DNA from 4 places in the Actinoplanes oblitus genome. Region 1 is predicted to be linked to each of the others. Evidence: riboswitches for the same ligand, from Rfam matches in the RefSeq annotation. Region 1 holds a riboswitch; each other region holds the start of a gene.

Region 1 (7,736 bases):
GGCGGACCCTTTCGCCGGCACGGTGGCGGAGCCGCTCGCCGGTGCGGCGGGCGCTGGTGCGGCGGAGCCCGATGCTGCGGGGACCGGCGCGGAGCCGCTCGCTGAAGCGGTGGACACCGGTGCCGCAGACACCGGAGCGGAGGCGACGACCGGGCGGGCGGGAACCGCGGCGGTGCCGCTCACCGGCGCTGCGGAGACCGGTGCTGCGGAGACCGGTGCTGCGGAGACGGGCGCTGCGGAGACGGGCGCTGCGGAAACCGGGGTGGAGGCGACCACCGGGCGGCTGGGCACCGCGGCGGAGCCGGAGGCGGGCACTGCGGAGACCGATGCCTGGGCGGAGCCGGAAGCGGGGCTGGCGGAGACCGGGGCGGACGCGGCCACTTTCGGACTCGCGGTGGCCCACAGGGCGCCGGGCCCCGGCGGCGGGGGAGGTGCGAAACCCTCGGCATCGTCGGCGGGCGGCCGGGTGGGCGGCGGTGCGGAGCTCGCGCCGTCCCTGGTCGCCTGCTGCTCGTCCATGGGTCCTCCCGACCGCGGCTGCCGACGGCTTTTGGACGTCGGTCGCTGACCTTAACCGTGCCACATCAGTCGGTGTGAACGCACCCGGCATCGACCCGACCAACCCTACGACGAAGGGGCCAGACAGCCGATGACCGGTTCGGATGGTTTTCCGGCTGCCTTATTACTTGATATCCGGACTTAGCGCCGGTTCCGAAACCGGACCGCAGGCCCGCACCGAGACCGTCATCGCTCCCACCGGAGCAACCGATGCGCGCCATGAATCGGCGTCCTCCCTGCCGTCCCACGCGCGGGCCGGGGGTCCTGTCTGCCGCCCCAAGCGGGCCGGGGTCCTGCCTGCCGCCCCAAGCGGGCCGGGGTCCTGCCTGCCGGCCCCACGGAACCGGGCACTGCCGACCATCCCCCGCCGGCGCGTGCTCCGCCGGCTGGCCCCGAAGGCCAGCCGGCCCCTCGATGGACGGCCTTTCCCGATCGACGATCCGATTACTTGTCGGGCGAACTGGAGGCCGAGGCAGCCGCCGTCGTCGCCTCCGCGGACTTCGTGGCGTTCTCCGTCGCGTTCGCCGAGGAGGTGGCGGTCGCGGTGGCGCCGGTGCTGGTCGCGCCGGTCGGCTCGGCATTGCCGCCGCCGGTCGGACTCGAGCCACCGGTCGGAGTCGTCCCGCCGGTCGAGCCGGAGCTGGAACTCGACGAGCCACCGCCACTCGGCGTGGACCCGCCCGGCTTCGGCGTCGAGGAGCTCGGGCTCGGAGTCGGGGACGGGGTGCCCGACTTGGTCGGTTTCGGCGACTTGCTGCCTGTCGGTTTCGTGCTCGGCGACGTGCCCGGCTTGCTGGTCCGGGTCGCCGACGGTGACGGCGACGGCGTCCCGGTGGAGGTCCCGCCGGTGGCCGGCTCCTCCGGGTCGGGCGAGCCGAGGGGTACGTCGTCCGCGCCGCCCTCGACCGCGCCGAACACCCGGGTGGCCTGGAACAGGCGGCTCCAGCGCACCGGGACGAGGCGCACGTTCAGCCCGGTCCGCGGCGCCTCGACCATCATGCCGTCGCCGGCGTACATGGCGACGTGGTGAATGCCGGTCCAGCTGTTGCTGTAGCTGAAGAACAGCAGGTCACCGGGGAGCAGCGAGTAGCGGTCGACGACCTTGTTGCGGGTCTGCCAGTACTGGTCGCGGGAGACGCGCATCAGCGGGAAGCCCACGCTGGGCTGGCGGTACGCCGCGTACATCAGGCCGGAGCAGTCGTACCGATCCGGGCCCTCCTCGGACCAGACATACGGGTCGCCGCGCTGGGCCAGCGCGAACTGCAGGGCCTTGACCGCCCGCGGGTCGGCACCCCGGCCGTTGTTCGAACCGGCGAGGTACTCCGAGCCGAGCGCCTGGTCGGTCACGCTGGCGGCGGCCTCCGCGGCGTTCAGCTCGTCGCGGTGCGCGTTCTCCAGCGCGGTGAGCGCCGTCTGCTTCTGGGTGAGCTGCGCGTTCAGCTTGGTGTACTGCGCGACCAGGTTGTCGTGCTTGGTCGCGGTGGTGGTCTGCTCGTCGAGCGCGACCTGGGCGGCCACCTGCGCGGCCTCCAGGCGGCGGGCCGCGGTGTCGTCGCTCGGCGCCTCGCCGCGCTGCAGGCGGGCGAGCTGGTCGAGGCCGATCAGCCCGGAGTCGAGCGCGCCCGGCGGAACCGCAGCGGCCTGCTGCATGGCCTCGCCGGCGGCGGCTGTCGCGTTGGTCTGCGCGTCCCGCAGGTTGGCCTGCGCGTCGGTGACCCGCTGCAGGGCGGTGGTCACCTGGGACTGCGCGAGGTCGCGGTCGGTTTTCAGCTTGAGCAACTCGTCGCCGAGCTGGTCGACCTCGAAGCGACCCTTCTCGATTTTCTGCAGGGCCGGGTTGGTGGCCGAGCCGGGGATGGTGCTGGGCGTGGCGGTCGGGCTGACCGGGGTGCCGGGCAGCACCAGCGCGCCGACGGTGGTGGGTCGCGAGCCGGTGTCCGGGATGCCGGCGGCGAGCACCGGGTCGTCGCCGGGCGCGGCCATGGCCGGGATCGGCTGGAACAGCGCAGCGAGCGCTGCGGCTACCGCCGCCGAATAGGTCACGGGGCGGAGTCGCGCATGCACGGAGCGAGTGGGACGCCGTCCGTACCGCAATGCCTTCGACATGAGCTCCCCGTCCGCGGCGGTCGGCTGACCGTCGCTAGTCGTTCCTAAAGGTTCATACCTCAGGCGGCGCACCGCTGTCGATCGAAAGAAGATGAAAGGACCCTGAGAATCTTTCGACTTATTGTTGATCATGCTTGTTTGCGCAGGTCGGCGGCACGTCTCAGAAACTTTAAGATCATCAATTTCGGTTACTTCCCAGTACGTGAGACACGTCCTCCCGTTGCCCGGCGGCGTGCCGGTTGTCAGACCCGGGACGTAGTCTCGACGGCGACGACGGGAGAGGGGCGCACATGGATGCCGGGCTGAAGCGTGACCTGGAGGCGAAGGTCTACGCCGGTGAGCGGCTCAGCCGCGCGGACGGTGTCGCGCTTTACGAGAGCGACGACCTGGCCTGGCTCGGCCGGCTGGCGCACCACAAGCGTACCGAGCTGAACGGCGACCGGGTGATGTTCAACGTCAACCGGCACCTGAACCTGACGAATGTCTGCTCCGCCAGCTGTGCCTACTGCTCCTTCCAGCGCAAGCCGGGGGAGAAGGACGCGTACACGATGCGCATCGACGAGGCGGTCGCCAAGGCCAAGGAGATGGAGGACGAGCAGCTCACCGAGCTGCACATCGTCAACGGCCTGCACCCCTCGCTGCCCTGGCGCTATTACCCGAAGGTGCTGCGCGAGCTGAAAGCCGCCCTGCCCAACGTCAAGCTCAAGTGCTTCACCGCCACCGAGGTGCAGTGGTTCGAGAAGATCAGCGGCCTCTCCGCCAGCGAGATCCTCGACGAGCTGATGGACGCCGGGCTGGAGTCGCTGACCGGTGGTGGCGCCGAGATCTTCGACTGGGAGGTCCGGCAGCACATCGTCGACCACGCCTGCCACTGGGAGGACTGGTCGCGGATCCACCGGCTGGCCCACCAGAAAGGCATGAAGACGCCGGCCACCATGCTCTACGGGCACATCGAGGAGCCCCGGCACCGGGTCGATCACGTCCTGCGGCTGCGTGAGCTGCAGGACGAGACGGGTGGCTTCGCCGTCTTCATCCCGCTGCGCTACCAGCACGACTTCCACGACTCGGCGGACGGCAAGGTCCGTAACCGGATCCAGGAGCGCACCACGATGGCCGCGCCGGCCGAGTCGCTCAAGACGTTCGCCGTCTCCCGGCTGCTCTTCGACAACGTGCCGCACGTGAAGTGCTTCTGGGTCATGCACGGCCTGTCCGTCGCCCAGCTCTCGCTGAACTTCGGCGCCGACGACCTGGACGGCTCGGTGGTGGAATACAAGATCACCCACGACGCCGACTCGTACGGCACGCCCAGCACCATGCACCGCGACGACCTGCTACACCTGATCTGGGATGCCGGATTCCAGCCGGTCGAGCGCAACACGCGGTACGAGGTCGTCCGGGAGTATGACAAGCCGGCCAGCCTCGCCGAGCGGCGCAGCGAGCCGCAGAAGGTCTGGGCCTAGGGTTTCCGGATGACTCAGCAGCGGAGCTCTCGCGGCCTGCGGCGCGACCCGGGCCCGGTGGAGACGGTCGGCGACCTGCTTGGCGCGGCGTTCGCCGGCCTGGTCGTCGGCATCGCCGTGGTGCTCGTCCTGGAGGGCGTGCTGGCGCTGACCCGGGTCGCGGACTTCGGCCGGACCAACGGCTGGCTGATCCTGATCCTGCCGACCTGGCTCTTCGTCGAGCAGTTCCGGGCCGCCGGCTTCGGCGCCGACCGGGTGCTGGCGGCCGCACTCGGCATCGGCTTCGGCGCGGCGGCCGGCATGACCGTCGCCGGCGTGGTCGCGCCGTACACTCCACCCCTGGTGAGCGGCGGCGCCGGCGCCGTGACCGCTACGGTCGTGTACTGCTTCGTCTGGTTCTACGGCCTCCGCTGGCTCCGCCAGCGGTCCGGCTGAGGGAGAGAGATCATGAGTCCCGCCGTCAAGTACACGTTGGGCCGCCTCGGCCTGTTCGTGGTGGTGTTCGCCGCGCTCTTCCCGCTGCCGCTGAACATCCTGGTGAAAGCGATGATCGCGTTCGTCGCCTCGGCCGGCTTCGCGTTCTTCCTGCTGCGCAAGTGGCGCGACCAGATGGCCGAGCAGCTCGGCTCGGCCGCCCAGCGCCGCGCCGCGGAGAAGGCTCGGCTGCGCTCCGCCCTGGCCGGTGACGACGTCGCTGCCGCGGCCGGGGACCGGGTCGCTGCCGCCGACGCGCAATCCGACACCGCGCCCGGCGAGAACAAGACCGAAGCCGACAAGTAAGAACCGCGGGCCGGCCCGGAGCACGAGCGAGGGCCGAAAGGGCCGCGAGAGCAAGACCGAAGCCGACAAGTACGAACCGAGGGTCGGCCCGGAGCAGGGGCGAGGGCCGAAAGGGCCGCGAGAAGAAGGCCGAGGCCGGAAAGAACCCGCCCGGAACCCGGAAACGCCGGCAAAACCGACGTGTCCGACGGAACAGACCCCGAGGTCGAGCAACCATCGCCCGCGCTCTGGGATAGCGTTTCAGAGACCGCGCCGCAGCGAAGCCGGTGGGAAACCGGAGCTGTCCCGCAACTGTGATCCCTCCATGTGAGGTCTAGCCAGGTCGCCTGGGAGCGGTCGCGAACCCACGCTCCCGGGGAGGGGCGTCTCGCAGGCGGCGGCCGTCCAGGCCCTGTCGGCGATGCACCACACCCGACCGACAGGAGGACCTCGATGAAGCGCGCGCTTCTCGCCGCCGCCACGGCGGCCACTCTGCTGCTCACCGGATGCGGCAGTGACGACAAGGCCGGCACGCCCGCCGAGCCGCAGGCCGGCCCGGCCGCCAGTTTCCCGGTCACGGTCGGCACGCTGACCCTGGACAAACGCCCCGAGAAGATCGTCTCGCTGAGTCCTACCGCCACCGAGATGCTGTTCGCGATCGGCGCCGGTCCGCAGGTCACCGCCGTCGACGACCAGTCCGACTACCCGGCGAGTGCCCCGAAGACCGACCTGTCCGGCTTCAAGCCGAACGCCGAGGCGATCGCCGCCAAGGACCCGGACCTGGTGGTGCTCTCCGGCGACGCCGACCAGATCGTCGCCCAGCTCGGCAAACTCAAGATCCCGGTGTTCCTGTCGCCGGCCGCGCAGACCCTTGACGACACCTACCGGGAGATCGCCGAGTTCGGCACGCTGACCGGGCACGGTACCGAGGCCACCAAGCTCAACGAGCAGATGAAGGCCGAGATCGATCAGCTGGTCAAGGCGGTGCCGGCACACGCCAAGCCGCTCAGCTACTACTACGAGCTGGGCCCGGAGCTGTACTCGGCCACTTCGAAGACCTTCATCGGCGGGGTGTTCGACCTGTTCGGGATGAAGAACGTCGCCGACCCCGCGGACGCCGACGGGAGCAAGGGCGGTTACCCGCAGCTCTCCGCGGAGGCACTGGTCAAGGCGAACCCGGACACCGTCTTCCTGGCCGACACGCAGTGCTGCAAGCAGACCGTCGGCACGGTCAAGGCGCGTACCGGCTGGTCCTCGATCACGGCGGTGCGCAAGGCGCAGATCTACCCGCTGGACGACGACATCGCCTCGCGCTGGGGTCCGCGTACCGTGAATCTCGTGAAGGCCGTGGCCGACGCGGTCCGCACGATTCCCGCCTCATGAGGCCGGCCGGGCTTCGCCCGGCCTGGCTGGCGGCCGGTGTGCTGGCCGTGCTGGTCGCGGTCACCGCCGGTCTGGCCTTCGGCTCGGTCGCGCTGCCGCCCGGCGCGGTAGCGGCCGAGCTGCTCAACCTGATTCCCGGGGTGGATCTGCACAGCGGCCTGACCGAGCGCGAGGTCGCGATCCTCACCGAGCTCCGGCTGCCCCGGGTGGTGCTCGGACTGCTGGTCGGCGCGATGCTGGCCCTGGCCGGGGCGGCCTATCAGGGTGCGTTCCGCAACCCGCTGGCCGATCCGCACCTGCTCGGCGTCGCGGCCGGGGCCGGGCTCGGGGTGACCGCGGTGATCGTGCTGCGCCCGGCCGCCGACGCGACGGCCGGGCTGCCGATCGGCGTACCGGTGGCGGCCTTTCTCGGCGCCCTGGTCGCGGTCGCGCTGACCTGGCTTCTCGGCGCCGCCGGTGGCCGTGATCGATCACCCGGCGCGTTGATCCTGGCCGGGGTCGCGGTCTCCGCGTTCCTCTCCGCGATACAGACCTATCTGCTGCAACGCCATGTGGAGTCGCTGCGCGAGGTGTACTCCTGGCTGCTCGGCCGCCTGGGCACGGCCGGCTGGCACGACGTCCTGACCGTCCTGCCCTACACCGTCCTGACCGCCGCGATCGTGCTGGCCCAGCGCCGCGAACTCGACGTGCTCACCGTCGGTGACGAGGAGGCCGCCAGCCTCGGCCTGCATCCGCAGCGCAGCCGCTATCTGCTGATCGTCGCGGCCTCGCTGGGCACCGCCGCGGCGGTCTCCGTCTCCGGCTTGATCGGTTTCGTCGGTATCATCGTCCCGCACACGTTGCGCCTGCTCAGCGGGCCCAGTTACCGCTCGCTGCTGCCGCTGTCGCTGCTGTTCGGCGCGGCCTTCCTGACCCTGACCGACCTGCTGGCCCGGGTGGCCGGCGGTGCCGCGGAGATCCCGATCGGCGTGGTGACCGCGTTCCTCGGCGCGCCGTTCTTCATCGTCGTCCTGCGCACCAGCCGCGGGGTGACGACATGACCGATTCCGGTCCGGGCCGGCGGCCGGGCCCGGCGATCCTGGTGGCCGATCTGACGGTACGCCTGGACCACGCCCTCATCGTCGACGGCGTCGACCTGGAGGTGGCCGAGGGCGAGTGGGTCACCGTGATCGGTCCGAACGGCGCCGGCAAGTCCACCGCCCTGCGCGCCGTGGCCGGCCTGCTCCCGTTCCAGGGCACCGTCCGCCTGCACGGCCGCCCGGTCGACGAACTGCACCGCCGGGAGCGCGCCAAGACCGTCGCGGTGGTCGTCCAGAACCCGGTGGTCCCGCCCGCGATGACCGTCTTCGACTACGTGCTGCTGGGCCGCACGCCGTACATCGCGCCGCTCGGCCGGGAATCCGCCACCGACCTGGCGGTGGTCGACGAGGAATTGGCCGTGCTCGACCTGCTGCCGTTCGCCACCCGCCG
Region 2 (7,736 bases), 290 kb from region 1:
CTGATGCGCTCGGCGGTGTCGTCGCAGGTGCAGGTCAAGGCGTCCGGCGGGATCCGCAGCCTGGACACCATGCTGGCGATGGCCGCCGTCGGGGTGACCCGGTTCGGCACGTCGGCGACCGCGGAGATCCTGGAGGACCTGGCCCGGCGACAGGTGACCGCCTACGCCCGCCGCGGCTGAGACACAGCGGCGAACGACCCCCGGGCACGACTCGGACACGAGAGCTCGGACACGAGAGCTCGGGGCACGACTCGGACACGAGAGCTCGGGGCACGACTCGGACACGAGAGCTCGGGGCGAAAGCTCGGAGACGAAACCGCCAAAGCTCGCCGGCCGAAGAGCGGCCGGCTGGAGAACGCGCCACAAGCGATGCCGGAGGCACGACGCGAACCCGCGTCGCGACCCGGCGAGCCGGTACCCCACAAGGGTCCGGCCAGCCGGGAACCCCAACGATCCTGGACGAGACGTACGTTTATGATCTTGGCGCGTGATCCACAAAAGTCTGTCCATAGTGGTGGCGACTGGATTGATCGGTGCCGCCACCCTGCTCGGCGCCGCCCCGGCGCTCGCCGACGAGACCGAACCCTCCGAACCACCCCGCGTTGAGCTGGTTCTCGACGTCAGCGGCTCGATGCGCGCCGCCGACATCGACGGCGAAACCCGGATCGCGGTGGCCAAGCGCGCCTTCAACAAGGTCGTCGACGCGCTCCCGGAGGACACTCAGCTCGGCATCCGGGTGCTGGGTGCCACCTATTCCGGCAAGAACAAGAAGATCGCCTGCAAGGACACGCAGCAGATCGTCCCGGTCGGGCCGGTCAACGCGGTCCAGGCCAAGAACGCGATCGCCACGCTGAAGCCGACCGGGTACACCCCGATCGGGCTGGCGCTGAAGAAGGCCGCCGAGGATCTCGGTGACACCGATTCGGTACGCCGGATCGTCCTGATCACCGACGGCGAGGACACCTGCACCCCGCCCGACCCGTGCGAGGTGGCCCGGGAACTGGCCGCCCGGGGCACTCACCTGGTCGTCGACACGCTCGGCCTGACCCCGGACGAGAAGACCCGCAAGCAGCTGGTCTGCATCTCCACCGCGACCGGCGGCACCTACGCCGCGGCGACCAGCGAGGAGGAGCTGACCGACCGGGTGCAGCAGCTGGTCGACCGGGCCGCGGTGCCGCCGCCGGTGCAACCGGCAGTGGTCACCGGCTCCGCGGACTGCACGAACGCGCCGCTGCTCGCCCCGGGCGTCTACACCGACCGGGAGAAGATCAGCGAGCACCGCTTCTACCGGGTCGCCGTGCAGCCCGACCAGGAGCTGCGCGCCTCGGTCAGCATCTCGCTCGACCGGGCGCTGAACCCGGATTACGGGGTGCTCCTCAAGGCCGCGACGAAGGACGGCCGTGAGCTGGTCCGCGGCGTCGACGCGGGCAGCGGGCGCGCGGACGTCCTCTCCGCGGGCCTGCGCTGGTCGGCCGACGAGCAGAAGGCGGACGCCAAGGCCTCGGCGGAGGCTGCGGAGAGCGACGTCGACGAACCGGCCGCGACCTCCACCGAGCTCTGCCTGATCGTGAGCAACTCGTTCGCCTCGACGGCGACCGCGGCGGGTGCCCCCGGCATGCCGGTCGAGCTGAGCATCGACCTGGTCGACGCGTCACACGCCCCGGATGCCCCCGGCCTCGGCCGCGGCTTCCTGTTCCTGCTGGTCCTGGCGATCGCCGGGCTGGTCGCCGGCGTGCTGGCCGGCTGGATCACCCGCTACTGGGTGGCCACCTGGAGGGAGAACTGATGCGGATCAAGCACCTCGCCGTGGCCGGTGCCGCGATCGTCGGCATCGCCGCCGTCCCCGCCCCGGCTTTCGCCGACGACCCGTCCCCGGCCCCGGCGGTGAACCTCGCCGGCACCTCGTTCCTGACCGCGGTGCCGATCGGCGCGAGCCAGCCGGTGCAGGTCGGCGCGGTCACCGGCGACTACCTGTACTGGCAGTTCACCGCCGAGGCCGGGCAGCGCCCGGACCTCACCGCCACTGTCGCCCTGCCGGACAAGGGACGCACCGGCGACGAGTCGTGGATCATCGAGGTCTTCGACGGGCTACGCCGCCGGCAGGCCTGCGTGGCGGGTGAGCAGAGCCCGGTGGCCGGCAAGGACGACGCCCAGGTGACCCTGGGATGCCGGCTGCGGCAGGTTCGCTCGTGGGCCGAGCCGCAGGACGGCGATCCGCTTCCCGGCACCTACTACGTACGCCTGTCCAGCACCGCGGTGCCCGAGACCGATCTGGGCCTGCCGCTCAAGGTCGGCCTGACCCTGCGCACCCCGACCGGCGATCAGGACGCCGACCAGGGCGAACTCGCCAAGCCGCTGGTCCCGGACAACCAGCCGGGCACGGTCCTGACCGCGCCCGCGCCGTCTCCGTCGGCGACGGCGGAGGCCGAGGAGAGCAGCTTCAGCACGGATTGGCTGCCGGACTTCTCCGGCCGCTGGTTCTGGACCGCCGGCGGTGGCATTCTCGCCGCCCTCACCGGACTGTTCGGCTTCTCCCTGACCCGGCGACGCCGAGGCGTCTGACCGAAAACGCGGTAAGCGAGACCACCCGCGGGCAATGAAGGGTGCGGCGATCGTTCTGGACGCGCAGCGGCCAGATCGCCGCACCCGGCCCGCGCGGGAGCATGCGGTCCGCACTGCGGCGGACGCGCGTAAAGGAATGTCCTCGATTTCAGAAGTCGTCGTCGAACGTGACGCTTCCGGTGACGCCGACCTGATAGGCCGAGACGCGGCGTTCGAAGAAGTTCGACAATTCCTGGACGTCCTGCAGTTCCATGAAGGCGAACGGGTTCTTGCTGCCGTAGACCGGCTCGATGCCCAGCACCTGGAGGCGCCGGTCGGCGACGTGCTGCAAGTACTCGCGCATGTCGGCCAGCGACATCCCGCTGACCCCTTGCTCCAGCAGATCGGCGGCGAACTGCACCTCGCACTCGACGGCCTCGGCGAGCATGTCGCGCACCTGCTGCTCCATCTCCGCGTCGAACAGATCCGGTTCCTCCCGGCGGACCTGGTCGACCACGTCGAAGGCGAATGCCATGTGCATGCTCTCGTCGCGGAAGACCCAGTTCGTGCCGGACGCCAGGCCCTGCAGCAGACCGCGCGACCGCAGGAAGTACACGTACGCGAAAGCGCCGTAGAAGAACAGCCCCTCGATGCACGCCGCGAAGCAGATCACGTTGAGCAGGAACGCCCGCCGGTCCGCCTTGGAGGTTAGGGAACGCAGCTCGAAGATCGAGTCGATCCACTTGAAACAGAACTCGGCCTTACGCGCGATCGACGGGATGTTCTCCACCGCCGCGAACGCCTCGAACCGTTCCCGCTCATCCGGCACGTAGGTGTCCAGCAGGTTCAGATAGAACTGGACGTGCACGGCCTCCTCGAACAATTGCCGGGACAGGTAAAGCCGGCCCTCCGGCGAGTTGATGTGCTGGTACAGATTGAGCACCAGGTTGTTCGCGACGATGGTGTCACCGGTGGCGAAGAACGCGACCAGCCGGCTCACCAGGTGTTTCTCCGCGTCCGACAGCACCGCCAGGTCGGCCAGGTCGGCGTGCAGGTCGACCTCCTCGACCGTCCAGGTGTTCTTGATGGCGTCCTTGAACCGGTCGAAGAAGTGCGGATACTTCATCGGCCGCAGGGTCAGGTCCATTCCGGGGTCGAGCAACATCACTGGCACGCCTCACACGATTCGGGGTTTTCCAGGGAGCAGGCCAGCGCCTCGGCGTCGCCGATGGTCACCAGGGCGGGCACCGCCACGGTGGCCTGCTGGATGCGCGTCGCCGGCCGCGAGCGCAGGTAGTACGACGTCTTCAGCCCGGACTTCCAGGCATAGAGGTACATCGACGACAGCTTGCCGATGGTCGGCGCCGCCAGGAACAGGTTCAGCGACTGGGACTGGTCGATGAACGGCGCCCGCGCGGCGGCCAGGTCGATCAGGGCACGCTGGGGCAGCTCCCACGCGGTCCGGAAGATCTCCCGCACGTCGGCCGGCAGCGCGGCGATCTCCTGCACCGATCCCTCGGCCCGCTTGATCTGCTCCCGGACACCCGCGTTCCACAGGCCACGGGACTTCAGCTCGCGTACCAGATAGGTGTTGATCTGCAGGAACTCGCCGGACATGGTCTCGCGCTTGAACAGGTTGGAGACCTGCGGCTCGATGCACTCGTAGCAGCCGGCGATGGACGCGATGGTCGCGGTCGGGGCGATCGCGATCAGCAGCGAGTTGCGCAGGCCGTGCGCCGCGATCCGCTCCTTGACGGCGGCCCACCGCGCGTCCTGGCTGACGGTCGCCCCCCAGAGCTCCGGGTGCAGCTGCCCGCGGGCGGCCCGCGTCTCGGCGAACGACGGGTGCGGCCCGAACTCGGCGGCTAGCCCTGCCGACGTCTCCAGCGCGGTCAGGAAGATCTCCTCCTGGACCCGGGTGGAGAGTTCCTTCGCCTCGGCCGAGTCGAACGGCAGCCGCAGCGTGAAGAACGCGTCCTGCAGCCCCATCAGCCCGAGACCGACCGGGCGCCAGCGCGGGTTCGACGCGGCCGCCTGCCGCGACGGGTAGTAGTTGATGTCGATCACCCGGTCCAGGAAGACCACAGCGGTGCGCACGGTCTCCCGCAGCCGCTCCCAGTCCACCCCGCCGGCGGTGGTGTGCGCGCCCAGGTTGATCGAGCCGAGGTTGCAGACGGCCGTCTCGTCGTCGCTGTTCACCTCGAGGATCTCGGTGCACAGGTTGGACAGGTGAATGGTGTTGCCCGGCGCGCCGGTCTGGTTGGACAGCGCGTTCGACCGATCCTTGAACGTCATCCAGCCATTGCCGGTCTGCGCCAGCGTCCGCATCATCCGCCCGTAGAGGTCCCGAGCCTTGACCGTTTTAACTGCTTTCCCAGACGCTTTTCGGTACGCGTCGGCGAACGCCTCCCCGAACAGATCCGGCAATTCCGGAGCGTCCGACGGATCGATCAGGTGCCAGTCCTCGTCGGCTTCGACCCGGCGCATGAACTCGTCCGGGATCCAGTTGGCCAGATTCAGATTATGCGTACGCCGGGACTCCTCTCCCGTGTTGTCCCGCAGCTCCAGGAACTCCTCGATGTCCGGGTGCCACGGCTCCAGGTAGACGCAGGCCGCGCCCTTGCGCCGGCCACCCTGGTTGACGGCGGCGACCCCGGCGTCCAACGTCTTCAGGAACGGGACGATGCCGTTGGACCTGCCGTTGGTGCCCCGGATCAGGGCGCCCCGGCCGCGGACCCGGGACCAGGCGATGCCGATGCCGCCGGAGAACTTCGACAGCTTGGCGACCTGGTGGTACCGCTCGTAGATCGAGTCCAGCTCGTCCTTCGGCGAGTCGACCAGGAAGCAGCTCGACATCTGGGTGTGCCGGGTGCCCGAGTTGAACAGCGTGGGCGAGCTGGGCAGGTAGGCGAGGCTCGACATCAGGCGGTAGAAGCCGATCGCCTCGTCCGGGTTGGCCGACAGGCCACAGGCGACGCGGAGCAGCCAGTACTGCGGGGTCTCGATCGGGATGCGCTTGGTCGGGTGGCGCAGGAGGTAGCGGTCGGCGACGGTGCGCAGGCCGAAGTACTCGAAGCGGAGATCCGCGCTCAGGTCGATCGCCGCGTCCAGCTCGGCACCGAACTTCGTGACGAAGGCGAGGGTGTCGTCGCCGATCAGGCCCTGTTCGTGCCCGAGCGCGATGGACTCGCCGAAGCTGGTGACGCCCTGCTCGCGGACCTCCTGCGACACCAGGTCGATGAGCAGGCGGGCGGCCAGCTTGGAATACTGCGGCTCCTCGCCGATCAGCTCGGCCGCCGTCTGGATGGAGAGCTTGTCCAGCTCCTCCGTGGTGGCGCCGTCGTAGAGACCGCTGATCGTCTTGGTGGCCACCCGCAGCGGGTCGACCTCGTCCAGCCCGGCGGTCCACCGCTCCACCGCCGCGACGATCCGGTTCAGGTCCACCGGCACCAGCTCGCCGTCGCGCTTGCGTACCCGCATCACCTGGCGGCGCTGGTCCGGGACTGTCGTCTTTTCCGGCGTGAGCGTCATGGCCCTCTTCCCTCGCGAGTCAACACGGCCGGAGCACGCGCGGGAAGACACCAGCCTCCGGGCATGCGGGCATGCGCGGAGCACGAGGCGTCGGCCGTCCCACGCGGCCTTCGACCGCCGCACACGGTCGCGTGCGGCGCGCTGGCAGGTCTTCGGACTCGCGGGCGCATCGCTCATGCCTACTGGCCGTCGCTTCCCAGGCCTCCCCGGCCCAGTGCTTCATGACGGCGGTCGTTCCCACTCACCGCTGCGGGGCAGTCCCGGTCTCACACCGGATTCCCTCTTGCCTCGGCCGCTCCGGGGAGCGGCCGAACCAGCTGCGATCGCAGACTATATATGGGTACGCCACACGCAGCGCAACGCCACATGGTGTGTCGCGCGCCCCTCACGGACGTTGCCGACGGCGGAACAGCCTCCGCATCCCCTCCCAAACGAGGGCGACAACGAAGAGGACGGGAATCAGGCCGGCGCCGAAGATCACCACGCCGATGAAGGTGACCCACCCACGATCGGGTACCTCGGCACGGGAATACCCGACACGGCCCCGGCTGCCCGGGTTCTCGCCGATCGTGAAGGTGTCACCGGGTTTCTCGTCAGTGAAGAAACCCGGCTTGTCGATCTTCACGGAGGACCTTCCACTCCATCCGATCGACACGGTGCAGACGTTGTAATAGCCGAATCCACTCAGACTGACGGGCCCGCGACGCTCGCAGCGCTCGACCGTGGCCACCCCGGTCCGATCAGCGTCGGCGAAGTCGGCACCGGTGAAGCGGGAGACGGTCATCGCGGTGGCTATCAGCAGGAATGAGACGGCCAAGAGACCAAGAGCCAACAGGACAGTGCGCAACCACGCGAGAGGCCCATACTCGACCGCCTCCGCCGCCTTCCGCGCAGCACGCGACCGGGCACGGTTGGCCTCGGCTTCCGCCAGGATCTCCGCCATGCGGCGCTTGCGGTAGGCCGCGCGGTTCTCATCAGTCATCACGCACCCCTTTGCACCTCATTGCGGAATTTCAATGTGCGGTTGCGCCGATCCGCCTTTGCGAATCGCATCTCCGGTGGCACTACCGTTCTGGAGGCTGTTGCCCTTGATTCCTTCTCGCAGGGCATCCACGGCGACCTTTGCTTTCGTACCGTAGACGGCTTCGTCGGCCTGGTCGAACGCCCGGTATGCCGCCTTGAACGCGGCCCGAGCGCCCTCACTGTCCGCGAGATAACCGTCCGCCTCGGCCAGCTTGGCCGAGTTCAGGAACACCGACCCGAAGACGGCATCGTCCATGAGGGTTCTGACCCGGGAACAGACCGCCGCCACCATCGGAAGTTTGCCGCCGAGCTCGGCGATGGCCTCGGTGAGTCGCTGCAGAACCCGGGTGATCCGTCCGGTGTATTTGGCGACCAGCAGCGCAACTTCGGCCAGAACCTTGGGAATCGTCACGACCAGCAGTGCCTGCACCGCCTTCGAGATCGCCGCGCCGACGACCTCCGCGATCAGGTCACGTACGGTGTTGCGCACCACACCCACGATCGACCCGGCGATCAGCGTGGCCTCCGACATGGCGCCGGCCACCTCGCCGAGCGCGAGCACGGCATCAGCCATTCCCGCTGCTTTCGCGCGGTACGTGGTGATTGCCTCCGCTTCCCAGGACGCCGTGTTGGAAGCGACC
Region 3 (7,736 bases), 1.9 Mb from region 1:
CCGCACCCCGGTCGCCATTCCGCTCCCGAGGTCCGCCCCGGCGGCTGGGCCGCTCGTCATTCCGGTCCCGGGGCCCACCCCGGCCGCCGCGCCGCTCGTCACTCCGCTTCCGAGGCCAGGGCGTTCACCGCGGCCGCTGTCATCGCGCTGCCGCCCCGGCGGCCTCGGACGATCAGGTATTCCAGACCGGACTCGGCCAGCGCCTCCTTCGACTCGGCAGCGCCGATGAAGCCGACCGGGATGCCGATCACCGCCGCCGGCCGCGGCGCACCGGCCGCCACCATCTCCAGCAGCCGGAACAGCGCCGTCGGCGCGTTGCCGACAGCCACCACGGCACCGCCGAGGCGGTCACCCCAGAGATCGAGGGCCGCGGCGCTGCGGGTGTTCCCGATGCGTGCGGCGATTTCCGGTACGCCGGGGTCGCGCAACATGCAGACCACGTCGTTCCCGGCGGGCAGCCGCGAGCGGGTCACCCCGGAAGCCACCATCTCGGCGTCACAGAGGATCGGCGCCCCGTCCAGCAGCGCCTTCCGCGCGGCGATCGCCACACCTGGGCTGAACCGGACATCCCGCACCAGGTCCACCATCCCGCACGCGTGGATCATCCGAACCACCACCCGCGCGACGTCGGCCGGTAGGCCGCCCAGGTCCGCCTCGGCCCGGATCGTGGCGAACGACCGCCGATAGATCTCCGCGCCGTCCCGTTCGTAATCCATCAGCCTCTCCTCGCCCCCGCCACCACGTCCCCCAGCGGATCCACCGGGAATGTCACCGTCTGTCCCGTGCCGTCGGTCGCCGCCTCCGGCAGCCGGTTCACCGGGAGTCCCGTCTCCGGTCCGGAGCGGGCCGCCTCGGCTTGCCGGAGCGGCGAATCGACCGCCTGGGCGCTCTCGGTCAGCAGGCCGTCAGCGGACCTGCGGGTCACCGCGTAACCGGCGCCGGTCGCCTCGACCCGCACGTGCGCGCCCGCCGGGCTCCCGCACGCTCGCTCGCAGCCCACCCAGTGCACCGGCAGCCCGGCCACGAACCGGCTCGCCGCCTCGGCGTCGGACCGCACGTCGGCCAGCGATTTCGCACACCCGGGCCGCCCCGCGCAGGCCGTCACCCCGGTCCACCGGGACGTCGCGGTCACCACCAGCCCCGCCGCGGCCAGCCGCTCGGTCCAGGACGCCGCCTCGGCAGCGGTGAGACCGGGCACCAGGACACCGCGCCACGGCGTGACGACCAGCCGCTTGGCCTCCGCCAAGACTCTCGTCTGGGTGCCCTCGAGCCGCCCCAAGGGCACCAAAGCCCCCGCCGCGCACTGATCGCCATCGGTCACCACGCCGACCAGCACCGCCGCGTTCACGTCCCCGGCCGCCGCCCCCGGCGGTCCGCTGAGGGTGACCGGCCGGCTCGCCGCCACCGGCGCCAAACCGAGCGTTTCCACGACCCGCGCCGAGACCCGCCCCGGCCCGTCGGCCAGCTCCCGCAACCGCCACGCGGCACCCTTGCCACTCCGCTGCTCCTCCCGCTCGGCGAGGAACGCGTGCGCGCTCACGACCAGCGCCCGCACCACCGCGCCGGCATCCACCCGCAGCCCGGTGTCGCGCCCGCCGAACCGGAGCGCGAACGCGCCCGCCGGACCGGGGATCGCCGCGACATCGGCCGCGAGCGGCACCTCACCGATCGCGAACAGGAACTTGCCGGGCAGCCGGGCCAGCTCCGGATCGGCGCGGATCGCGGCGTCCAGCTCCGCCACCAACTCCCGCACGCGGGCGTCGGCGAGTGGTGGGGCGGCGATGTTGCGTACCGAATCGTGGGTCGGTGACGGCAGCAGCCCCGCATCGCGCAAGCGATCGGCCAACCGCGCGGCGTCGCCCTCTTTCAGCGCTCTGAGCTGCAGATTTGCCCGGGAGGTCAACTCCAGGCGGCCGTCGCCGAACTCCTCCGCGAGCTCGCCGAGCAGGCCGAGCTGGGCGCCGGTCAGCAGGCCACCGGGCAGCCGGACGCGCGCCAGCAGCCCGTCGGCAGCGGCATGCAACCGCAGCGCGCCGGGGCAGGCGTCGGTGTCGGACTGTCGGTGGGCTGTCACGGCCCGGATACTACGGGCGGCCGCCGACAACAACGCCATCTCGGGTCGGCAGCATCACAACTTCGTCAGCGGCGTCACACTCCACTCCGGCCGAGCAGCGCAGCGAAGGGCAGCCGGCGCGGCATGACGGCGAGATGGGCGCGGTGAGCGTGACGCGGCGGAGGCGCGGCAGGGACGGAGCGAGCGGGGCAGGGCGGTGAGCGCGAGGGCGGCGCGGCGGGAACAAACCGGGCAGGCCGCACCCTCAGTGGCGTCGCGGACCAGCCGCCCCCGGCCGTCCGATAGCGTGTACCGGAACAAGTGAATCGAGCGGCGACGCCGCGGAGGAAGCCGGTGCGAGTCCGGCGCGGTCCCGCCACTGTCACCGGGCGCCACTGCCCGGGAGCCAGGAACTCCGGTCGCCGTTGATCTCTTACTACCCGGGGCGCGGACCCCGAGGGGGAGCGCACGCGTGTTTCTGCTGCTGTCGACGTCTGACACGGACCTGCTCAGCGCCCGGGCCAGCGGCTCGGCCTGGCGGCTGGCCAACCCGGCCCGCACCGGTGTCGCCGACCTGCCCGCCCTGCTCGACGGGGTGGAGCTGGTGGTGGTCCGCATCCTCGGCGGCCGCCGCGCGTGGGAGGAGGGGCTGGACGCGCTGCTCGGCGGCGACATCCCCGTGGTCGTCCTGGGCGGCGAGATGCTGCCGGACGCCGACCTGATGAAGCTCTCCACCATCCCGGCCGGTATCGCCGCCGACGCGCACACCTACCTCGCGCAGGGCGGTGCGGACAACCTCGTCGCGCTGCACGACTTCCTCTCCGACACCGTGCTGCTCACCGGCAACGGCTTCGCGCCGCCGACCGAGAGCCCGCAGTGGGGCCTCCTGCGGCGGACCCCGGCCGAGACGACCGCGCCCGCTCCGACGGTCGCGGTGCTCTACTACCGCGCCCACCACATGGCCGGCAACACCGCCTTCGTCGAGGCGCTCTGCCAGGCCATCGAGGCCAAGGGCGGCCGCCCCCTCCCGATCTTCACGGCCTCGCTGCGCACCGCACCGCCCGAGCTCCTCGCCGAGCTGCGCACAGCGGACGCCCTGGTGGTCACCGTCCTGGCGGCCGGCGGCACCCGCCCCGCCACCGCGAGCGCCGGCGGCGACGACGAGGCCTGGGACGTCGGCGTGCTGGCCGACCTGGACGTGCCGATCCTCCAGGGTCTCTGCCTGACCAGCTCGCGGACCGCCTGGGAGGCCAGCGACGACGGCCTCACCCCGCTCGACGCCGCGACCCAGGTGGCGATCCCGGAGTTCGACGGCCGGATCATCACGGTGCCGTTCTCGTTCAAGGAGATCGACCCGGACGGGCTGTCGGTCTACGTCGCCGACCCGGAGCGCGCGGCGCGGGTGGCCGGGATCGCCGTGGCGCACGCCCGGCTCCGGCACGTCCCGCCGGCCGAGCGGAAGATCGCGCTGATGCTGTCGGCCTATCCGACCAAGCACTCGCGGATCGGCAACGCGGTCGGGCTGGACACCCCGGCGTCGACTGTCGCGCTGCTCGCGGCGCTGCGCGACAGGGGCTACAAAGTCGGGAACTTCATCGACTACGACGGCGACGGCCTGATCCACACGCTGATCGCGGCCGGCGGTCAGGACCCGGACTGGCTGACCGAGGAGCAGCTGTCCGGAAATCCCGTGCGGATTCCGGCAGCCAGGTACACGTCCTGGTTCGACACCCTCCCCGAGGACTTCCGGGAGAGCGTCGAGCGGCACTGGGGCCCGCCGCCCGGTGAGCTGTACGTCGACGACGGCGACATCGTGCTGGCCGCGCTGCGCGACGAGAACATCGTCGTCATGGTGCAGCCGCCGCGCGGCTTCGGGGCCAACCCGGTCGCCATCTACCACGACCCCGACCTGCCGCCCAGCCACCACTACCTGGCCGCCTACCGCTGGCTGGCCGACGAGTTCGGCGCGCACGCCGTGGTGCACGTCGGCAAGCACGGCAACCTGGAGTGGCTGCCCGGCAAGAACGTGGGGATGTCCGCGTCCGACGGCACCGACGCGGCCCTCGGTGACCTGCCGCTGATCTACCCGTTCCTGGTCAACGACCCGGGGGAGGGCACGCAGGCCAAGCGGCGGGCGCACGCCACGCTCGTCGATCACCTGATCCCGCCGATGGCGCGGGCCGAGTCGTACGGGGACATCGCCCGCCTCGAGCAGCTGCTCGACGAGCACGCGAACATCGCCGCCCTGGACCCGGCCAAGCTCCCGGCCATCCGGGCGCAGATCTGGACGCTGATCCAGGCCGCCAAGATGGACCACGACCTGGGCCAGGCGCATCGGCCGGACGACGAAGAGTTCGACGACTTCATCATGCACATCGACGGATGGCTGTGTGAGGTCAAGGACGTGCAGATCCGGGACGGCCTGCACGTGCTCGGCGCGGCGCCGACCGGCGAGGCCCGGATCAACCTGGTGCTCGCCATGCTCCGGGCCCGGCAGATGTGGGCCGGCCAGGTCGCGGCGCTGCCCGGCCTGCGGGAGGCGCTCGGGCTGACCGAGGACGCGAGCACCGCGGAGACCGACGCCGTCGAGGCTCAGGCCCGGGCACTGATCACCACGATGGAGGAGAAGGGCTGGCCGGCCGACACCTCCGGGATCTCGGACAACGAAGCGGTCCGGCGAGTCCTGGAGTTCGCGGCCACCGAGGTGGTGCCGCGACTGGCCCGCACCACCGACGAGCTGACCCACGTGCTGCACGCCCTCGACGGGGGCTACGTCCCGGCCGGCCCCAGCGGCTCCCCGCTCCGCGGCCTGATCAACGTCCTCCCCACCGGCCGCAACTTCTACTCCGTCGACCCCAAGGCCATCCCCAGCGCCCTGGCCTGGGAGACCGGCCAGGCCATGGCCGACTCGCTGCTCGCCCGCTACCGCGCCGACTACGGCGCCTGGCCGAAATCGGTGGGCCTCTCCGCCTGGGGCACCAGCGCGATGCGCACCGCCGGTGACGACATCGCCGAGGTGCTGGCGCTGATCGGGGTCCGCCCGATCTGGGATCCGGCCTCCCGCCGGGTCACCGGGCTGGAGCCGATCACGCGGGCGGAGCTGGGCCGGCCCCGGATCGACGTGACGGTCCGCATCTCCGGGTTCTTCCGGGACGCGTTTCCGCACGTCGTGGCGATGCTCGACGACGCCGTCAAGCTGGTCGCCGAGCTGGACGAGCCGGACAACTACGTCCGCGAGCACGCCCTGCGCGATCAGGGCGAGCACGGCGACTGGCGGCGGGCGACCACCCGGATCTTCGGTTCCCGGCCGGGGGCGTACGGCGCCGGCATCCTGCCCCTGATCGACAGCCGGAACTGGCGGGACGACGCCGACCTGGCCGAGGTCTACGCGGTGTGGGGCGGGTTCGCGTACGGGCGGGACCTGGACGGGGTGCCGGCGCGGGGGGACATGGAGAACGCGTACCGGAGAATCGACGTCGCGGCGAAGAACATCGACACCCGCGAGCACGACATCGCCGACTCCGACGACTACTTCCAGTACCACGGCGGGATGATCGCCACGGTGCGGGCGCTCACCGGGAAGGCGCCCGCCGCGTACATCGGCGATTCCACCAACCCGGACGCGACGCGGACCCGCAGCCTGACCGAGGAGACCGCGCGGATCTTCCGCGCCCGGGTGGTGAACCCGCGCTGGATCGCCGCCATGCGGCGGCACGGTTACAAGGGCGCCTTCGAGCTGGCCGCCACCGTCGACTACCTCTTCGGGTACGACGCGACCGCCGGCGTGGTCACCGACTGGATGTACGAGCAGCTCGCCACCACCTACGCCCTGGACGCCGAGAACCAGGAGTTCATGCGCAAGTCGAACCCCTGGGCGTTGCACGGCATCACCGAGCGCCTGCTGGAGGCGGCCGACCGCAAGCTCTGGGACTCCCCGTCGCCTGACACGCTGGCCGCGCTCCAGCAGCTCTACCTCGAGACCGAGGGTGACCTGGAGGACAACTAACCCCAGTTCTGCGGGGCCTGCTGCCGGGTCGTCACGTTGATCCGGTTGAAGAAGTTGGTGGTGGCGATCCACAGCACGATCGCACTCAGCTGCTCCTCGGTGAAGTGCTTCGCGGCCTCGTCCCAGACGGCGTCCGGGACGGGGTCGGGGTTGTCGGCCATCCGGGTGGCGTACTCGGCCAGGTTCAGCGCGGCCCGCTCCGGCTCGGTGAAGTACGGCGTCTCCCGCCACACCGGCACCGCGAACAGCCGGTCGTCGCTCTCACCGGCCTGCCGCATGGCGCGCGCGCCGGAGTCGGCGCACGGGGCGCACCCGTTGATCTGGCTGGCCCGCAGGTGTACCAGTTCCAGGACGACTTTCGGCACGCCGGCCGAGAACGCGGTCTTGTAGAGCAGGTTGACCGCCTTCGTCAGGTCCGGCTGCGGGGTGGTGTTCTTGATCCGGGGTTCCATGATCGGCTCCTGGTCACATCCGTGGGACTTGCTCCGTCGGACATGTGACGCGCCGCGTCGCTCAGATGTGACAAGGGGACCGAAAAATGGGTGATGACCTGCTGGCCGCCGAGTTCGAGGCGAACCGGGGACGGCTGCGTGCGGTGGCCTACCGGATGCTCGGCTCCGGGGCCGAGGCCGACGACGCCGTGCAGGAGACCTGGCTGCGGCTGAGCCGGGCCGGCGGCGACACCGTCGACAACCTGCCGGCCTGGCTGACCACCGTGGTCAGCCGGGTGTGCCTGGACATGCTCCGCTCCCGGGCCGCCCGACGGGAGGAACCGCCGGTCACCGAGCTGCCGAGCGCCGAGGATCCGGAGCGGGAGGCGATGCTCGCCGACGCGGTGGGTGACGCGCTCACCGTCGTACTGGAAACGCTCACCCCGGCCGAACGCCTCGCGTTCGTGCTCCACGACCTGTTCGCCGTCTCCTTCGAGGAGATCGCCTCGGTGGTCGGGCGCAGCCCGGCCGCCGCGCGCCAGCTGGCCAGCCGGGCCCGCCGCCGCGTGCAGGGCGGCTCCCCGGCCGGCGCCGCTGACGCCGCCCGGCAACGGGAGATCGTCGACGCCTTCCTGACCGCCGCCCGCGGTGGCGACTTCGCCGGCCTGCTGGCGCTGCTCGACCCGGACGTGGTGATGCGCGGCGGCGACGGCCAGGTCGGCCTGCGCGGCGCGGACGAGGCGGCGCGGTTCTTCTCCGGGCGGGCCCAGGCCGCGATGCCGGCACTCGTCGACGGCGCGGCCGGCGCGTTCGTCCGGACCGAGCAGGGCCTGCGGATCGCGCTCAGCTTCACGGTGGCCGGCGGCCGGATCATCGCCATCGACACCGTCATGAACCCCGACGAGTCGATCACCATCGAGCTGCTGAACTAGCTGTGATGTCCGGGGACGTTGGTCGAGGAAGTGTGACCACTCGATCTGACGATCATGGCTTGATTCGGTGAACGATGAAGGCCTCCAGCGCTGCAGTGGAGTTGTCGAGACACCGCTGACCAGCACCCGGAGGCCTTCATGTCCCACGCTAACGCTGCGCTGACCGTTCGAGCGCGATTGCGGCTGGCGCGTCTGATCGTGGAGGACGGGTGGTCACCCGCACGAGCGGCCGAACGCTACGACGTGTCCTGGCGAACCGCGAACAAGTGGGCCGAGCGTTACCGTGCCGAGGGCGAAGCCGGCATGAGTGACCG
Region 4 (7,736 bases), 3.6 Mb from region 1:
GGGCACCAGCCCGAGATGCCGGGACGGCGCCGCCACCGCGCCGGCCCGCCGCAGCGCGCCCAGCACCGGCGTGCCGACCTCCTCGCAGGCGTCCCGCAGGATCTGCTCGTGCCGGTCGGAACCCACCCGGTTCAGGATCACCCCGGCCAGCCGGACCGTCCCGAAGCTGCGGAACCCGTGCACCACGGCGGCGATCGACCGCCCCTGCGCCGCGGCGTCGACCACCAGGATCACCGGGGCCTGGAGCAGCTCGGCGACCTGCGCGGTGGAGCCGGTCTCGCCGGCACCGGTCCGCCCGTCGTAGAGGCCCATCACCCCCTCGACGATCGCCAGCTCGGCGCCCCGCGAGCCATGCGCGAAGAGCGGGCCGATCAGGTGCTCGCCGACCAGCACCGGATCCAGGTTGCGCCCCGGCCGGCCGGCCGCCAGCGCGTGGTATCCCGGGTCGATGTAGTCCGGACCGACCTTGAACGGCGCCACCGGCACCCCGCGCCCGGCGAACGCGGCCAGCAGCCCGGTGGCCACCGTGGTCTTGCCGTGCCCGGAGGCCGGCGCGGCGATCACCACCCGCGGGATCGTCACCATTCGATGCCCTGCTGGCCCTTGCGGCCGGCGTCCATCGGATGCTTCACCTTGGTCATCTCGGTGACCAGGTCGGCCGCCGCGATCAGGTCCGGGTGCGCATCCCGTCCGGTGATCACCACGTGCTGGGTGCCCGGCCGCTCCGCGAGCGTCTCGATCACGTCCGCGACGTCGACCCAGCCCCACTTCATCGGGTAGGTGAACTCGTCCAGCACATAGAACTTGTAGGTCTCGGCCGCCAGGTCCCGCTTGATCTGCGCCCACCCCTCGGCGGCCTCCGCGGCGTGATCACGCTCGGTCCCGGCCCGCTGGATCCAGGACCAGCCCTCCCCCATCTTGTGCCAGGTCACCGGCGTCCCATTGACCCCGTCGAGGGCCTTCAGCGCGGTCTCCTCGCCGACCTTCCACTTCTGCGACTTGACGAACTGGAACACCCCGATCGGCCACCCGGCGCTCCACGCCCGCAGCGCCATCCCGAACGCCGCCGTGGACTTGCCCTTGCCCGGCCCGGTGTGCACGGCGAACACCGCCTGCCGCCGCCGCTGCCGCGTCGTCAGCCCGTCGTCGGGCACGGTGGTCACTTTTCCTTGCGGCATGTCGTCGCTCTCCCTCGCGGCATGATTGTCGCTCCTGCTGCGCCCATCTTCGCGATGCGCGCCCTGTCTCGGGCCGGGGTCACCGGCGCCCGCGTCCCCGCGGCGGCGGGCCGGGTGGCGGTGGGCTCCCGGTCCGCTCTTGCGCGGACCGCCATTTCTCGGTACGCCGGACCGTCCGCCACCTGCGGTCCGCTTCCCCGCGGACCGCCAGCTCCCGGTACGCCGGACCGTCCGCCACCTGCGGTCCGCGCCCCGCCGGCCGCCGCCCGCCGGTACAGCGGGCCGCCCACCAGCCGCGCCCGGCTCCCCGGTACACCAGACCGCCCGCCGTCGTCGGGTTTCCACATCGGCGCTTCGTCCACAGGCTGCCTGTCGCCGCCCCCGGCCCTCCGCCACACTGCTCTGCGGGGGCTCCCCCGGAGAGGGCGGGCCGTGGGAGCGAGCGGTCCGGGAGAGCGAGTCCACCAGCCACCGCGCCACGATCGACCAGCACCCTGCGCCGACCACGCCGGAAACGGCGAACCCCGATCGGCAACCCGCCCTTCCGCCCCTCAGGCCACCCGGCGATAGGCGCGATCCGCCGGCACCGCACCGCCCCCCGGACGACCTCGCCCGGCAGCCGCCTCCAACCGCTCCAGCGGCATCACGTCGGCCTGCAGCGCGGCCGCCAGCCGGCGGGCCAGGCCCAGCCGGATCGGGCCGGACTCGCAGTCGACGACCACGGTGGCCACCCCGGCGAGGGCCGGTGCCAGCAGCAGCGGGTCCGGGCCGCTGGTGGCCCGGCCGTCGGTGACCACGATCAGCAGCGGCCGGCGGCGCGGGTCGCGGCGGCGTTCGGTGGCGATGGTGCGGGCGGCGGCGCGCAGGCCGGCGGCGAGCGGGGTACGGCCACCGGTGCGCAGGGCCGCGAGCCGCATGACGCCGACCTCGTGGCTGGAGGTCGGCGGCAGCACCACGTCGGCGTCGGCGCCCCGGAACGTGATCATCCCGATCCGGTCGCGTCGCTGGTAGGCGTCCCGGAGCAGGGACAGCACGGCGGTCTTGACCAGGGTCATCCGCTTGCGGGCGGCCATCGAGCCGGAGGCGTCCACGACGAAGAGCACCAGGTTCGCCTCCCGGCCGACGTGGATCGCCTCGCGCAGGTCCCGTGGCTCGACGCCGAGCAGGCCACCGGCGCCGCCGGTGGCACGGCCGCGGCCGGTGGCGAGGGCACCGCGGTGCAGCGCGGCCCGGAGTGTGGCGGGCAGGTGCGGCGCGCCGGCCAGTTTGCCGACCGGCTTGCGGGAGCCGATGACCCGGCCCCGGCGGGCGTAGGCAGGGGACCGCTTGCCGGTGTGGCCACCGTCGCCCCGGGCGGCGATGCGCAGCGTGCGGGGCCGGAACGCGGCACCGGCCTGGGCGGGTGCCGCCGCCTGGCCGTCACCTGGCGCCGCGCCGGGACCCGAGTCCGGCGGGGTGCCGGCAGGCATCGGGGTGTCGGCGGCGGCCGGGGCGCCGCCCTGCGGACCGCCGGGCGGGCTGCCACCGCCGGGACCGCCGCCCGGGCCGCGGTCGTCCGGACCGCCGGGGTCACCGTCCGGACCGCCGTCCGGGTCGTCGTCCGGCCGCGGGTCGTCGGGGGTCTCGCCCGCGGCCTCCTCCCGGGCCTGCCGGTCGGCTTCGGCCAGGGCCTGGTCGAGTTTCTCCTCGTCGGTGCCGGGCGGGTCGAGCGGATCGGTCCGGCGGCGGTGCGGCAGGGCCAGGCGGGCCGCGTCGCGGACATCCTCGGCGGTGACCCGGTCGCGGCCGTGCCAGGCGGCCAGGGCGACGGCGCAGCGGGCCACCACGATGTCCGCGCGCATGCCGTCGACCCCGTAGGCCAGGCAGACCCGGGCGATACGGTCCAGTTCGGCGTCGGGCAGCACGACGGCCGGCAGGATGGCGCGGGCGGCGGCGATCCGGGCGGCGTACTCCCGCTCGTCGGCGGCGAAGCGGGCGGCGAACCCGGCCGGGTCCAGCTCGTACGCCAGGCGGCGGCGGACCACCTCGGCGCGCTGGGTGGCGTCGCGTGGGGCGGCGACCGTGACCACCAGGCCGAACCGGTCGACCAGCTGGGGGCGGGGTTCGCCCTCCTCCGGGTTCATCGTGCCGACCAGCAGGAAGCGCGCGGCGTGCTTGACCGAGACGCCGTCGCGCTCGACGTGGGCGCGGCCCATCGCGGCGGCGTCCAGGAGCAGGTCGACCAGGTGGTCCGGCAGGAGGTTGACCTCGTCGACGTAGAGCACACCGCGGTGGGCGGCGGCGAGCAGCCCCGGTTCGTACGCCTTGACGCCGTCGGCCAGGGCGCGCTGGATGTCGAGGGTACCGACGACCCGGTCCTCGGTGGCGCCGACCGGTAGCTCGACGAGGCTGGCCGGGCGGTGCGCGGCGGGGGTGTCGGCGGTGTGCGGGCCGTCCGGGCAGTCCGGGTCGGGCGCGGCCGGGTCGCAGGCGAAGCGGCAGCCACGGACCACCGTGACCGGTGGGAGCAGGGCGGCGAGGGCCCGGACGACGGTGCTCTTGGCGGTGCCCTTCTCGCCGCGGACCAGGACGCCGCCGACGGCCGGGGAGACCGAGGTCAGCAGCAGGGCGAGGCGTAGGTCGTCGAGGCCGACCACGGCGGAGAACGGGTACGGAGTCGTCACAGGGTGTTCCCTCCCGGCGGGTGTCCACGCCCGCGCGTCGGCTGTCACGAGCGGCCGGAGTCTCCTGACTCCCGGATCGCCGTTTCCCGCTCACCTTCCGGCCCGGCGGGCCGTGGCGTGCTGATCGCGTCAGCGGGTCGCTCCCCGGTCACAGTGGCGGGACCGTCCCGGATTCGCACCGGGTTCCTCCGCAACCGCTCGAGGTCCCATCTTTCCGACCGCGGGCCGGGCCCGTCAAACGACGACCAGCGAGATCACACCGGCCGCCCCGGGCCGTCAGACCGAGACCAGGCAGAGCACGTGCCCGTCGGGGTCGGTGAGCACCGCCTGCCGCTCGCCCCACGGCTGGTCCTCCGGCGCGTCGATCACGGTGGCCCCGGCCTTCTCCGCCGCGGCGGTCACCGCGTCGACGTCGTCCACCCGGAAGCTGATCGCCACCCCGGCCAGCCCCGAGGTCGGCGGCCGCCGGTGCAGCATCAGCTCGGTGGTCGTGCCGGGAACGGTGAGCGTCACGAGGTCCCCGAACGCCGACTTCTCGGCGAGACCGAACACCTCCTGATAGAGAGCCCGGCTCCGGGCCAGGTCCGCTACCGACACGATAAGGCGCTGAAGTCCGATTACGGTCATGATCGCGACCCTAGACTACTGATTCCGCCCGGCGAAGACGGCGGCGTAGTGGTCGCGCAGTCTCTCCCAGCCGTGGTTCATCGCGTCCCGGCCACGGATCGCGGTGACCTCCTCGCCCGCCAGCAACCTGCCCAGCACGTCCGCGCAGAGGTGCCAGCCGGCCGCGACCATCGCGTCCATGTCCCGATCGGCCAGCGTGTGCCGCAACGTCAGCCGGGTACCGCCCTCGGCCGGCTCCAGCTCCCAGCGCAGCAGGTCCTCGCCCCAGGTGTACTCCAGCAGGTGCGGCGGCTCGACCCGGCGCACCTGCGCGGGCAGCGCGGTGCGCTCGTCGCCGTCGGCCATGGTCAGGGTGGCGGGGCCGGTCTCGGTCAGCGGGCGCGAGGCGGTGAAGGGCGCCCAGCGGTCGAGCCGGTCCGGGTCGACCAGCGCGGGCCACACCTGCTCGGGCGGCTGGCGCAGCTCGCGGATGAAGATCAGGGTCCAGCGGTCGCCGTCGGCGACCACGCTGGCCTCGGTGAGCGGTCCGGTCACGGTTCCCCCTCCGATGTTGTCGACGCGAGATGTCTGTCCAGGGCGTCCAGGTGGCTTTCCCACAATTTCCGGTACGGCCGCAGCCACCCGTCCAGCGCCCGGAACGGCGCCGCCTCGAGGCGGTAGATCCGCTGCTGGGCCTGCGCGCGCACGGAGACCACGCCGGCCTCGCGCAGCACCCGCAGGTGTTTGGAGACCGCCGGCTGGCTCATGCCGAGCGCGCCGACCAGGTCGCTCACGCTCGCCTCGCGGGTCAGCAGCGCGTCGACGATGCGCCGGCGGGCCGGTTCGGCGAGCACCTCCAGGACGTCCACACCCCCAACATGCCGCTCCGGAAATATAACTGTCAAGGCATGTTCAGTGCCGAAAAACGCCCCACCGGAGAACCGGTGGGGCGCCGTTCGACAGTCCGGGTCGGGCTCCGCCTCCGAGTCCGCGCCGGACCCTCTCAGCGCTGCGACATCGGCACGAAGTCGCGCACCGGCGAGCCGGTGTAGATCTGCCGCGGGCGACCGATCTTGTTGGCCGGGTCGTGCATCATCTCCTGCCACTGGGCGATCCAGCCCGGCAGGCGACCGATCGCGAACAGCACCGTGAACATCTTCGTCGGGAAACCCATGGCCTTGTAGATCAGGCCGGTGTAGAAGTCGACGTTCGGGTACAGCTTGCGGGAGACGAAGTAGTCGTCGCGCAGTGCGATCTCCTCGAGCTGGAACGCGATGTCCAGCAGCGGGTCCGGCGTCTCCAGGGTCGAGAGCATCTCCTGGGCGGCCTTCTTGACGATGGCGGCGCGCGGGTCGTAATTCTTGTAGACCCGGTGGCCGAAGCCCATCAGCTTGACGCCCTTTTCCTTGTTCTTCACCCGGGTGACGAACGAGTTGACGTCGCCGCCGTCCTTGCGGATCTGCTCGAGCATCTCGAGGACCGCCGCGTTGGCGCCGCCGTGCAGCGGGCCGGACAGCGCGTTGATGCCGGCCGAGACCGAGGCGAACAGGTTCGCCTGGGCCGAGCCGACCAGCCGCACCGACGACGTGGAGCAGTTCTGCTCGTGGTCGGCGTGCAGGATGAACAGCATGTCGAGGATCTTCGCGACCTTGGGGTCGACGTCGTAGTTGACGGTCGGCAGGCCGAACGTCAGACGCAGGAAGTTCTCGACGTAGTCGAGCGAGTTGTCCGGGTACGGCAGCGGGTGGCCGATCGACTTCTTGTAGGCGTACGCCGCGATGGTCGGAAGTTTCGCCATCAGCCGGATCGCGGAGATCTCCACCTGCTCGTCGTCGAGCGGGTCGAGCGCGTCCTGGTAGAACGTGGACAGCGCGGTCACCGCCGAGGAGAGCACCGCCATCGGGTGCGCGTCGCGGGGGAAACCGGAGAAGAACGTCCGCATCTCCTCCTGCAGCAGCGTGTGCACCCGGATCTTGTCGGCGAAGTCGCGCAGCTGCGCCTCGGTCGGCAGCTCCCCCTTCATCAGCAGGTACGAGACCTCGAGGAAGGTCGACTTCTCGGCCAGCTGCTCGATCGGGTATCCGCGGTACCGCAGGATGCCGGCGTCACCGTCGATGTAGGTGATCGACGACGTGGTCGACGCGGTGTTGACGAAACCCTGGTCGAGGGTGACGTAACCGGTTTCCTTCAGCAGAGCACTGACGTCGATGCCGCCCGGACCGTCGACGGCCTCGCGCACACCCATCGACAATTGCCCGCCAGGGTGGTCGAGCTTGACATCCGTCATGTATTTCCCTCACTTCACCGGCAGATGTCCCAAAGATTTTGCCGTTCACCGTAAACCCTCAACCTGAATGGGTCATCAGGTGGCCACCCGTTGAGGCATTGGTCACCAGTCGGTATAGACCGTTGCGCCATAGATAATGATCGGTATATTGCGAGAACGTAACGGGAAGCGGAGGTCGGACCGATGCAGATCCCGAGTCGGCCACCGGTGGTGGCCGGGGTGAACGGGACCGCGGCCGGCCTGGCCGCCGTGCGCCTGGCCGCCCGGGAGGCGATCTCCCGCGGAACTCACTTGTCAGTGGTGCACGCCTTCAGCTGGGACGAGCCGGAGACCCGCCGCGCCGCCGCACGCGTCGTCGAGGAGGCGGTCACCACCGCCCAGCGTTCCACACCCGGCCTCGACGTGCGGGGTCAACTCGTGGATGGACCCGCCGGCCGGGTGTTGCGCAAGGCCAGCCGGACCGCCGCGCTACTGGTCGTCGGCGCCGACGACCTGGCCGCGACCGGCCGGCTGCCGGACACGTCGCCGCTGCTGGAGGCGGTGACGCAGGCCTGGTGCCCGGTGCTGGTGGCGCGCGGGCCGCGCCCGCCGTCCGGGCGGGTGCTGGCCGCCGTCGACGGTTCGGCGCCGTCCGTGCTGGCCCTGCGCTGGGCCGCCGAGCAGGCCCGCCGAGGCCGGATCCCGCTGGACGTGACGCACGTGGGATCCGAGGAGACCGGCCAGGAGGTGCTGGACGCGGTGCTCGCCGCACTGTCCGACCCGCCACCACTGCGCCGCCGGGTGCTGACCGGCCCGCCGGCCGCCGCCCTGGTGCGCGCCTCCCGCCGGGCCGGGATGATCGCGCTGGGCCCGCGCGGGGCGGGCGGGGCCGGCCGATTCGGATCGGTGGCCGACGAGCTGTTACGGCACGGCGGCTGCCCGACCGTTTTTGTTCACGGGCGCCGGGAACCGGCGGGCAGGTCGAAACCGGGGTACTCAACTGGCCAATTCCGGCCGGTGACG

The links. Region 1 has a riboswitch for cobalamin ahead of Actob_RS01060 (ABC transporter substrate-binding protein). Riboswitches for the same ligand answer to the same signal wherever they lie in the genome.
Region 2: it holds a riboswitch for cobalamin, as region 1 does, so the genes downstream of both, Actob_RS02310 (ribonucleoside-diphosphate reductase subunit alpha) here and Actob_RS01060 (ABC transporter substrate-binding protein) in region 1, are expected to answer to the same signal.
Region 3: it holds a riboswitch for cobalamin, as region 1 does, so the genes downstream of both, cobN (cobaltochelatase subunit CobN) here and Actob_RS01060 (ABC transporter substrate-binding protein) in region 1, are expected to answer to the same signal.
Region 4: it holds a riboswitch for cobalamin, as region 1 does, so the genes downstream of both, Actob_RS29225 (VWA domain-containing protein) here and Actob_RS01060 (ABC transporter substrate-binding protein) in region 1, are expected to answer to the same signal.

Annotation. Positions count from the first base shown of each region.
Region 1 covers NZ_CP126980.1:221,001-228,736, forward strand. The annotation lists gene Actob_RS01035 (hypothetical protein) at 1-568, shown strand, start outside; gene Actob_RS01040 (NlpC/P60 family protein) at 1,003-2,601, opposite strand; gene mqnE (aminofutalosine synthase MqnE) at 2,955-4,124, shown strand; gene Actob_RS01050 (hypothetical protein) at 4,134-4,559, shown strand; gene Actob_RS01055 (DUF4229 domain-containing protein) at 4,572-4,904, shown strand; cobalamin riboswitch at 5,115-5,249, shown strand; gene Actob_RS01060 (ABC transporter substrate-binding protein) at 5,337-6,266, shown strand; gene Actob_RS01065 (FecCD family ABC transporter permease) at 6,263-7,306, shown strand; gene Actob_RS01070 (ABC transporter ATP-binding protein) at 7,303-7,736, shown strand, end outside.
Region 2 covers NZ_CP126980.1:506,552-514,287, reverse strand. The annotation lists gene deoC (deoxyribose-phosphate aldolase) at 1-180, shown strand, start outside; gene Actob_RS02325 (VWA domain-containing protein) at 491-1,786, shown strand; gene Actob_RS02320 (peptidase) at 1,786-2,562, shown strand; gene Actob_RS02315 (ribonucleotide-diphosphate reductase subunit beta) at 2,711-3,706, opposite strand; gene Actob_RS02310 (ribonucleoside-diphosphate reductase subunit alpha) at 3,706-6,072, opposite strand; cobalamin riboswitch at 6,199-6,405, opposite strand; gene Actob_RS02305 (DUF6346 domain-containing protein) at 6,458-7,054, opposite strand; gene Actob_RS02300 (hypothetical protein) at 7,073-7,736, opposite strand, start outside.
Region 3 covers NZ_CP126980.1:8,114,717-8,122,452, reverse strand. The annotation lists gene Actob_RS36075 (precorrin-8X methylmutase) at 99-716, opposite strand; gene Actob_RS36070 (precorrin-3B synthase) at 716-2,074, opposite strand; cobalamin riboswitch at 2,371-2,490, shown strand; gene cobN (cobaltochelatase subunit CobN) at 2,526-6,059, shown strand; gene Actob_RS36060 (carboxymuconolactone decarboxylase family protein) at 6,056-6,511, opposite strand; gene Actob_RS36055 (sigma-70 family RNA polymerase sigma factor) at 6,598-7,422, shown strand; gene Actob_RS36050 (IS481 family transposase) at 7,561-7,736, shown strand, end outside.
Region 4 covers NZ_CP126980.1:6,471,773-6,479,508, forward strand. The annotation lists gene Actob_RS29215 (cobyrinate a,c-diamide synthase) at 1-585, opposite strand, end outside; gene cobO (cob(I)yrinic acid a,c-diamide adenosyltransferase) at 579-1,178, opposite strand; gene Actob_RS29225 (VWA domain-containing protein) at 1,730-3,889, opposite strand; cobalamin riboswitch at 3,877-4,055, opposite strand; gene Actob_RS29230 (VOC family protein) at 4,118-4,468, opposite strand; gene Actob_RS29235 (SRPBCC family protein) at 4,484-5,002, opposite strand; gene Actob_RS29240 (ArsR/SmtB family transcription factor) at 4,999-5,316, opposite strand; gene Actob_RS29245 (citrate synthase) at 5,451-6,734, opposite strand; gene Actob_RS29250 (universal stress protein) at 6,918-7,736, shown strand, end outside.